Regions from separate parts of the Variovorax sp. DAIF25 genome, predicted to be linked through region 1. Evidence: riboswitches for the same ligand, from Rfam matches in the RefSeq annotation. Region 1 holds a riboswitch; each other region holds the start of a gene.
What was found. A riboswitch is a leader RNA that binds a small molecule or an ion and turns the genes downstream of it on or off. The one in region 1 is predicted to bind cobalamin.
Positions count from the first base shown of each region.

Region 1 (2,259 bases):
CCGAGCTGCTGGCCGTGCTCGGCCACGACCTGCGCGACCCGCTGCAGTCGATCACGATGGCGGCCAAGCTGCTCGAGCGCAGCCTGCCCGACGGCAGCAACGCCGGCGCGCGGCTGGGCCAGCGCATCCAGACCTCGAGCAGCCGCATGGCGCGGCTGATCGGCCAGGTGCTCGATGCCTCGCGGCTGCAAAGCGGCATGGGCCTGCAGGTGGTGCCGGCGCAGATCGACCTGGCGCGGCTGCTGGAAGACGCAGTCGACGAGTCGCGCACTGCCTACCCGGGCTCGCAGCTCGAGCTGGACGCACCCAGATCGCTGCCCGTGCTGGCCGACCCCGACCGCATGGCGCAGTTGGTCGGCAACCTCGTGAGCAATGCGCGCCACCACGGCCTGCCCGGCGAGGCGGTGCGCCTGCGGCTCGAGCAGACCGAGGCGCACGTGGTGTTCAGCGTGGCCAACCGCGCGCCGCCGATCGACGCCGCGCTGGTGCCCGACCTGTTCAGCGCCTTCAAGCAGCGCAGCGTGCCCAACGAGCGCAACAAGGGCGGACTGGGCCTGGGGCTGCACATCGCGCAGGCCATCGTGCGCTCGCACCGCGGCAGCATCGGCTATGCGCACGACGACGGCTACGTGGTGTTCACGGTGCGGCTGCCACACACGCCCACACCCTGAGCTTTTCGCGCCAGACGGCGCAAGACCCGCTCCTATAATCCGCCCCGCCGGCCGATGCAAACGAAAGCATCACCCAAGCCGGCGTGCGCGAAGGTGCGCCGGTCCCGTGACCGGCGTTAAACGGGAAGCAGGTGACGAGCCCCACGGGGCGCCATTCCTGCGCTGCCCCCGCAACGGTCGGCGGATTCGCGGTCCTCACAGTCGATGCCTTCGCGGGCACCGGCGGCCACTGTGCCTCTGCATGGGAAGGCGAGGATCGCGGCCGCGAAGCATCGCTCGATGCCTCGCGGCGCTCCGCAAGCCCGGATACCGGCCTTCGCCTCGTTCGGTCGCTGCGGGAGTGCAGGCAAGCCGGGCCGGTCACGCGTGGGCGCGGACCCGGTCGCTTGCAGCATCCATCGGCGCCCGGTTTGTTCTCATGGCCCGCGGGAGCGCGGGCCCGAAGGAAGCCCACGTGCGCAACATCTCCAGGCGCGGTCGCGTCAGACCCCACCAAGCCCTCATCGGATCCGGCGTCATGCTGCTCGCCTCGGTCGCTTCGGCGCAGGACGCCGAGGGAGCCGGTTCGCTGCCGCCCACCACCGTCAACGACCGCAAGACCATCTCCACCGCCACGCGCCAGGAGGCCGACACGCTGCGGCTGCCCTTCGCGACCTATGCGGTCGAACGCGCGCAGCTCGACGCGGTGGGCGCCGTCACGCTCGAGGACACGCTGCGCAGCGTGCCGGGCCTGCAGTACGGCACGCAGGGCAACTACTACTCGCGCTTCGAGACCCGCGGCCTGCGCGACACACAGGACGTGCTGGTGCTGATGGACGGCGTGCCGCTGCGCCTGCTGCAGGGCAATGCCGACATCACGCTGATCGCGCCCGACCTGGTGGACCGGCTCGAGTTCATCAAGGGCCCGGCCTCGGCGCTCTACGGCAAGAACGCGATCGGCGGCGTGGCGCAGTTCTTCATGAAGCCCGAGCGCGCGGGCGGCAGCCTCACGGCCACCGTCGGCAGCTACGGCCGCCTCGACGGCAGCCTGCGCTACCGCTGGGACTTCGAGCGCGGCAACCTCTACATCGGCGTGGCCAACGGCGACCACAACGGCTTCCAGCGCGATGCCGGCCGCGCGCAGTCGGCCGTGCTGCTCGGCGGCGACTTCGCCGTCACGCGCAACTGGACCACCGGCTTCCAGCTCTACGACACGCGCGTGCGCGGCGACCGCGGCTCGATCGTGCCGCTGGTCAACGGCAAGCCGATCTTCGGCATCACATCGCGCGACAACTACGGCATTCCCGACTCCTACGTCACGGGCGACTACCAGTCGTTCTCGTGGAAGAACCGCTTCGAGCTCGGCGCCGGCTGGTCGATCAACCACCTGAGCAGCTTCGCGCGCTACAACCGCTTCTTCGCGGGCGGCATCACCATCGTTCCGCCGCCCGCGGCCGTGAGCAAGGGCTATTCCGAGAGCTACACCGCCGACCGCGGCGTCTTCCACGAGCTCGCGGCCACGCACCTGATGGCGGGCAAGGGCTGGAGCAACGAGTTCCAGGCCGGCTTCAACCTCGAGCGCGGCTGGCAGGGCCTCGACTCGCCGAGC
Region 1 is NZ_CP136637.1:2,044,377-2,046,635, reverse strand. Features, by position in the region: gene R0232_RS43945 (ATP-binding protein) at 1-671, shown strand, start outside; cobalamin riboswitch at 746-1,002, shown strand; gene R0232_RS43940 (TonB-dependent siderophore receptor) at 1,189-2,259, shown strand, end outside.

Region 2 (2,259 bases), on a different replicon from region 1:
GGCGGCCAATGCGGCGAGCTGCACCATCGAGCCCTCGCGGCCGATCGAGCCGCCGGTGCCGATGCTCACGAGCGAGGAGGCGCTGCGCACCAGCGTCTGCGTGACCGGGATGCGGCCGTCGCCGAGCACGATCGCCTCCATGTAGTCGGAGGTGGCGCTGCGTACCGCGACGCGCTTCGCGAGCACGAGCAGGCCTCCGGCCACCAGGCCGCCCGCGGCGGGGAAGGCGATGCGCGCCCACCACGGCAGCGCGCGCGCCATCGCGACCAGGCTGTCGCCGGGGCCGAGCACCAGGTGCTCGAAGCCGCGCAGCGTGGCGCGGAACAGTTCGGTCGCGAGCGTGCCGAGCAGGCCGGCGACGATGGACCACAGCAGCATCGACTGCCAGCCCGAGACGCCGAACAGGCGTTGGAGGGCGGAGCGCAGGCGCAGCAGCAGCGAGGAGCGCAGGGTCATGCGGGGCGGTGGTGATGGCGTCGCATAGCCTGTCGATGTTAGTGCGCGGGACGCGGCGACCGTCGGGCCCACGCAACTTTCGACTTAAAGCGCGTGGCGCAGCGCCTAGAATCTCGCCCGTTGGTGCCTGCGGCGTGGTTCACGCGCCGCGGTTCAACGGGAAGCAGGAGTGAAGGGACCGGCCGCGCGCCGGCACCGAAGCCGCCTGCGCTGCCCCCGCAACGGTCAAGCAGACGGCGCCGCAAGGCGCCACCCTCTCCACACGAGCCACTGGGCGCCCTGAAACAGGCGCCTGGGAAGGCGGCGAGGGCCGGTCTGCCAGCCCGGATACCGGCCAACAAGGCGGTTCGCGCATGCCCTTCGCTTCGTCGATGCATGCACGAGCCAATGGCGCCCCGGGCGCCGGCGGGGAGGCCGGCAAGGGGCATAGACGTTCGTTCGCTCATTCCATGATTTCCTGCGTTTCCTTCTCGCGCCGTTCGCGCGCTCGCGTTTCTGCGTCCTCCTTGCGCGCGCGCCTGGCCGGCCTGCCGCTGGCCCTGGTGCCGGCCTTCGGCGGCCTGCTGCTGGCCCAGCTGCCATCGGCCGCTTCGGCACAGCAACAGCCCGGCGTGCTCGGCGAGACGGTGGTCACCGCCACCCGCACCGCGCAGCCGCTGTCGGACCTGGTGGCCGATGTCTCGGTGATCGACCGCGAGACCATCGAGCGCAGCGGATCCACCGGCGTGGCCGACGTGCTCGCGCGCCAGGCCGGCATCCAGATCGTGCGCAACGGCGGCGTGGGCAACTCGACCAGCGTCTACATCCGCGGCGCCGAGACGCGCTTCACCGCCGTCTACATCGACGGCGTGCGCGTGGACTCGCAGGCCACCGGCGGCGCGGCCTGGGAAAGCATCCCGCTGGCGCAGATCGACCGCATCGAGGTGCTGCGCGGCCCGGCCGCCGCGGTCTACGGCTCCGACGCCATCGGCGGCGTGATCCAGCTGTTCACCAAGCGCGGCGAGGAGGGCGTGTCGCCCTCGATCGGCGTGGGCTTCGGCAGCCACGGCCTGTTCCGCACCGAGGCCGCGATCAGCGGCAAGGCCAATGCCTTCGACTATTCGTTCGGCGTGGCACACGAGGAGAGCCGCGGCTTCAACATCCAGCCGCTCGAGAAGCGCACGCTGCCCAAGGACGGCTTCACCAGCCCCGACCGCGACGGCTACAACACCACCTCGGGCAATGTGCGCCTGGGCTGGCAGATCGCGCCCGGCCAGCGCCTCGAGGCCACCGCGCTGTCGAGCGACACGCAGGCGCGCTACGACGCGGCCAAGTCCGGCAGCAAGCCGCCGGCCTACTACCTCGACGACCAGAGCCGCAACCGGCTGCGCACCGGCGGCCTGACCTGGTCGGCGCAATGGAACGAGGTCTATAGCACCCGGCTGCAGGTGACCGATTCGCAGTCGGTCTACAGCACCATGCCCTCGTACTACCGCACCGAGACCCGGCTGCGCGGCTACCTGTTCCAGAACGAGCTGCGCTTCGGTCCGCACCTGGTGACGGCCGCGCTCGAGCGCCGCGAGGACCGGCTCGAGAACGCGCCCACCAGCAGCACCGACAAGGGCCTGGCGCGCAAGCGTTCGCAGGATGCCGTCTCGCTCGGCTACGGCTTCGTGCAGGGCCCGCATTCGCTGCAGCTCAACGTGCGCCACGACGACGACAGCGAGTTCGGCGGCAAGACCACCGGCAGCGCCGCCTACGGCTTCGCGATCACGCCGAAGCTGCGCGTGACCGCGTCGGCCGGCACCGCCTTCCGCGCCCCCA
Region 2 is NZ_CP136636.1:4,248,537-4,250,795, reverse strand. Features, by position in the region: gene R0232_RS19720 (ClcB-like voltage-gated chloride channel protein) at 1-456, opposite strand, end outside; cobalamin riboswitch at 562-809, shown strand; gene R0232_RS19715 (TonB-dependent receptor domain-containing protein) at 906-2,259, shown strand, end outside.
Region 2: another riboswitch for cobalamin. It lies ahead of R0232_RS19715 (TonB-dependent receptor domain-containing protein); the one in region 1 lies ahead of R0232_RS43940 (TonB-dependent siderophore receptor).

Region 3 (2,259 bases), on a different replicon from region 1:
TCGTCGTGCGACAGGGTGAACTGCAGCTCGGGCGAGACGTCCAGCCGCAGCGCACCACCGACGGCCAGGCTCTCGCCCTCGCCGCGCGCCATGAAGCCGTTGGTGGCGCGGTGGCTGATGTCGAAGCGGTACGAAAGCTTGTCGTTGATCGCGCCGCCGCTGCCGAAGGCGGCCTGGCGCGTGGCGTCGGAGCCGTAGCTCAGCAGCGCCTCGTTGTGGATCGGTCCGCGCGTGGGCTTCTTGGGCACCACGTTGATCGCGCCGCCGATCGCGCCTTCGCCATACATGACCGAGGCCGCGCCGCGCAGCACCTCGATGCGGTCGACCGACCAGGTGTCGAACGGGAAGGTGACGGTGCCCGCGCCCGCGAACAGCCGCGTGCCGTCGAACAGCTGCATCACCGAGCCATGGCCCGAGAAGCCGCGTGCGGCCATCGAGGTGCTGCCGTTGCCCGGCGCGGGCGAACCCGTGATGCCGGTGGCGCGGGTGGCGGCCTCGATGACGGAGACGTCGCCGCGCGCGCGGATGGTCTCGCCGGTCAGCACCTCGATGCTGGCGGGCGTCTCGAGCGGCGTGAGGCCGAGGCGGCTGCCGGTCTGCGTGGGCTCGGCGAGCGACAGCGCGGCCTGGGCACCGGCCTCGACCTGCACCGGCGGCAGGCTGGTGGCGGCCTGCTGCGCGAAGCCGCTGCCGGCGCCGAAGGCCAGGCCGATGGCGGCGGACATGCCGCCGAGGCGGCGGGCGGCGGGGCGACCCCGGTGGCGGTGCGGGCGGCGGCCGGCCGCGCCCGCGCGATCGCCCGACGGCGATGCGTGATCCATGTGACTTCTCCTCCGGCCCGCGTCCCCGCAGGCTCTCTGACCGAACGTGGACACGGCGGGAAGTCATTCGATGGCCGGGACCGGCGGCGGGAAAAGCAAGCGCTTCGCCGGCCGGCGGCCCGGACACGCACTCCCGCAGCGTCCGAGGCGGTGACGAAGGCCGGTATCCGGGCTCGCGGAGCGCAGCGGCGCGCAGTCGAAACTGCAGCGCCGTTGCGGAAGCCCTCGCCTTCCCACGCCTTGGGGGCGCAGTGGCTGCCGATGCCCTGGAGGCATGGCGTGAGGACTTCCAGATCCGCTGACCGTTGCGGGGGCAGCGCAGGAATGGAGGCGTCGATCCGTGAACCGACGCGTCGCACCTGCTTCCCGTTTAACCCCGTGGCCATGGCATGCATGGCTGGCGGGGCACCTTCGAACCGTGGTGCCGATGCGGTCTTTGTTTTTAGAAGAAAGACTGCACCGAACGGCGGGGATTATAGGGAGCGGGTGCCGCCGGGGACGTCCGGCGTGCGGGTGTCCTGCGGCCGGCCCGGGCCTTCGGTGCCGAACAGCCGGCGCAGCACGCTGACGCCGGCCACCAGCGCATTGGAATAGCTGGAATGCGGCTCGATGGCCGCCTCGAGCGGCAGGTAGGAATGCACCGCGCCCTCGCCCGCGGCATCGTCGACCGCCTCCATCAGCACCCAGTAGAACTCGCCGGGCTCCAGCTCGTGGACGGTCAGCGCGAGGTTGCGGGGCGACGGCGACAGGGTGGCGGGGATGGTGTTCACGCGAAGCTCTGGAAGGTGGGCGTTGGCGAAAGCGGCGCAGCGCCGGAATCGTAGACACGCCCTGTCACAACGCGCGGGCACTTCATCACGTTCACCGCCGGCGAAAACCCTGTGTGCTTCCTGCGGCAGGCGGTGGCCCCGACCGTTCCCAGCTTCCGGGCTTCTCCTACAGGCGGGCGTTGGTGCGCGACCTAAGTTTTGCCCATGGATCAAACACCCGCGGCACGCCGCAAGCCCAGACGACAGGAGGCCCCATGAAGCGATTCACCCTGGATCCCTCGATGCGAGCGACCATTGGCGGCGCGTTCTATCCCACCGGTTACTCGGTGGTGATGTTCGCCAGCGCCGAGGACGCCGAGCGCGTCGGCCGCCAGCTCGTCGAGCAGGGCGTGAGCGCGGACGACATCTTCCTGCTGCCGCCCCGGACGGTGCTGGCGGAGATCACGCCCACGGTGGCCGATGCGGACAACCCCCTGCCCTCCGCGGGCACCGAGGGCGCGACGGTGCGTGCCTACACCAAGCTGGCGCGCGAAGGCCACACGGCACTGCTGGTGCGCACCGAGGAACAGGACGATGCCGAACGCATGATGGAGGTGGTGCGCACGGTGCCGTACTCGATCGCCCAGCGCTATCGCATGCTGGTGATCGAGGACCTCTAACTAGCGCAC
Region 3 is NZ_CP136636.1:2,789,547-2,791,805, reverse strand. Features, by position in the region: gene R0232_RS12815 (TonB-dependent receptor) at 1-821, opposite strand, end outside; cobalamin riboswitch at 963-1,248, opposite strand; gene R0232_RS12810 (hypothetical protein) at 1,295-1,591, opposite strand; gene R0232_RS12805 (hypothetical protein) at 1,846-2,250, shown strand.
Region 3: another riboswitch for cobalamin. It lies ahead of R0232_RS12815 (TonB-dependent receptor); the one in region 1 lies ahead of R0232_RS43940 (TonB-dependent siderophore receptor).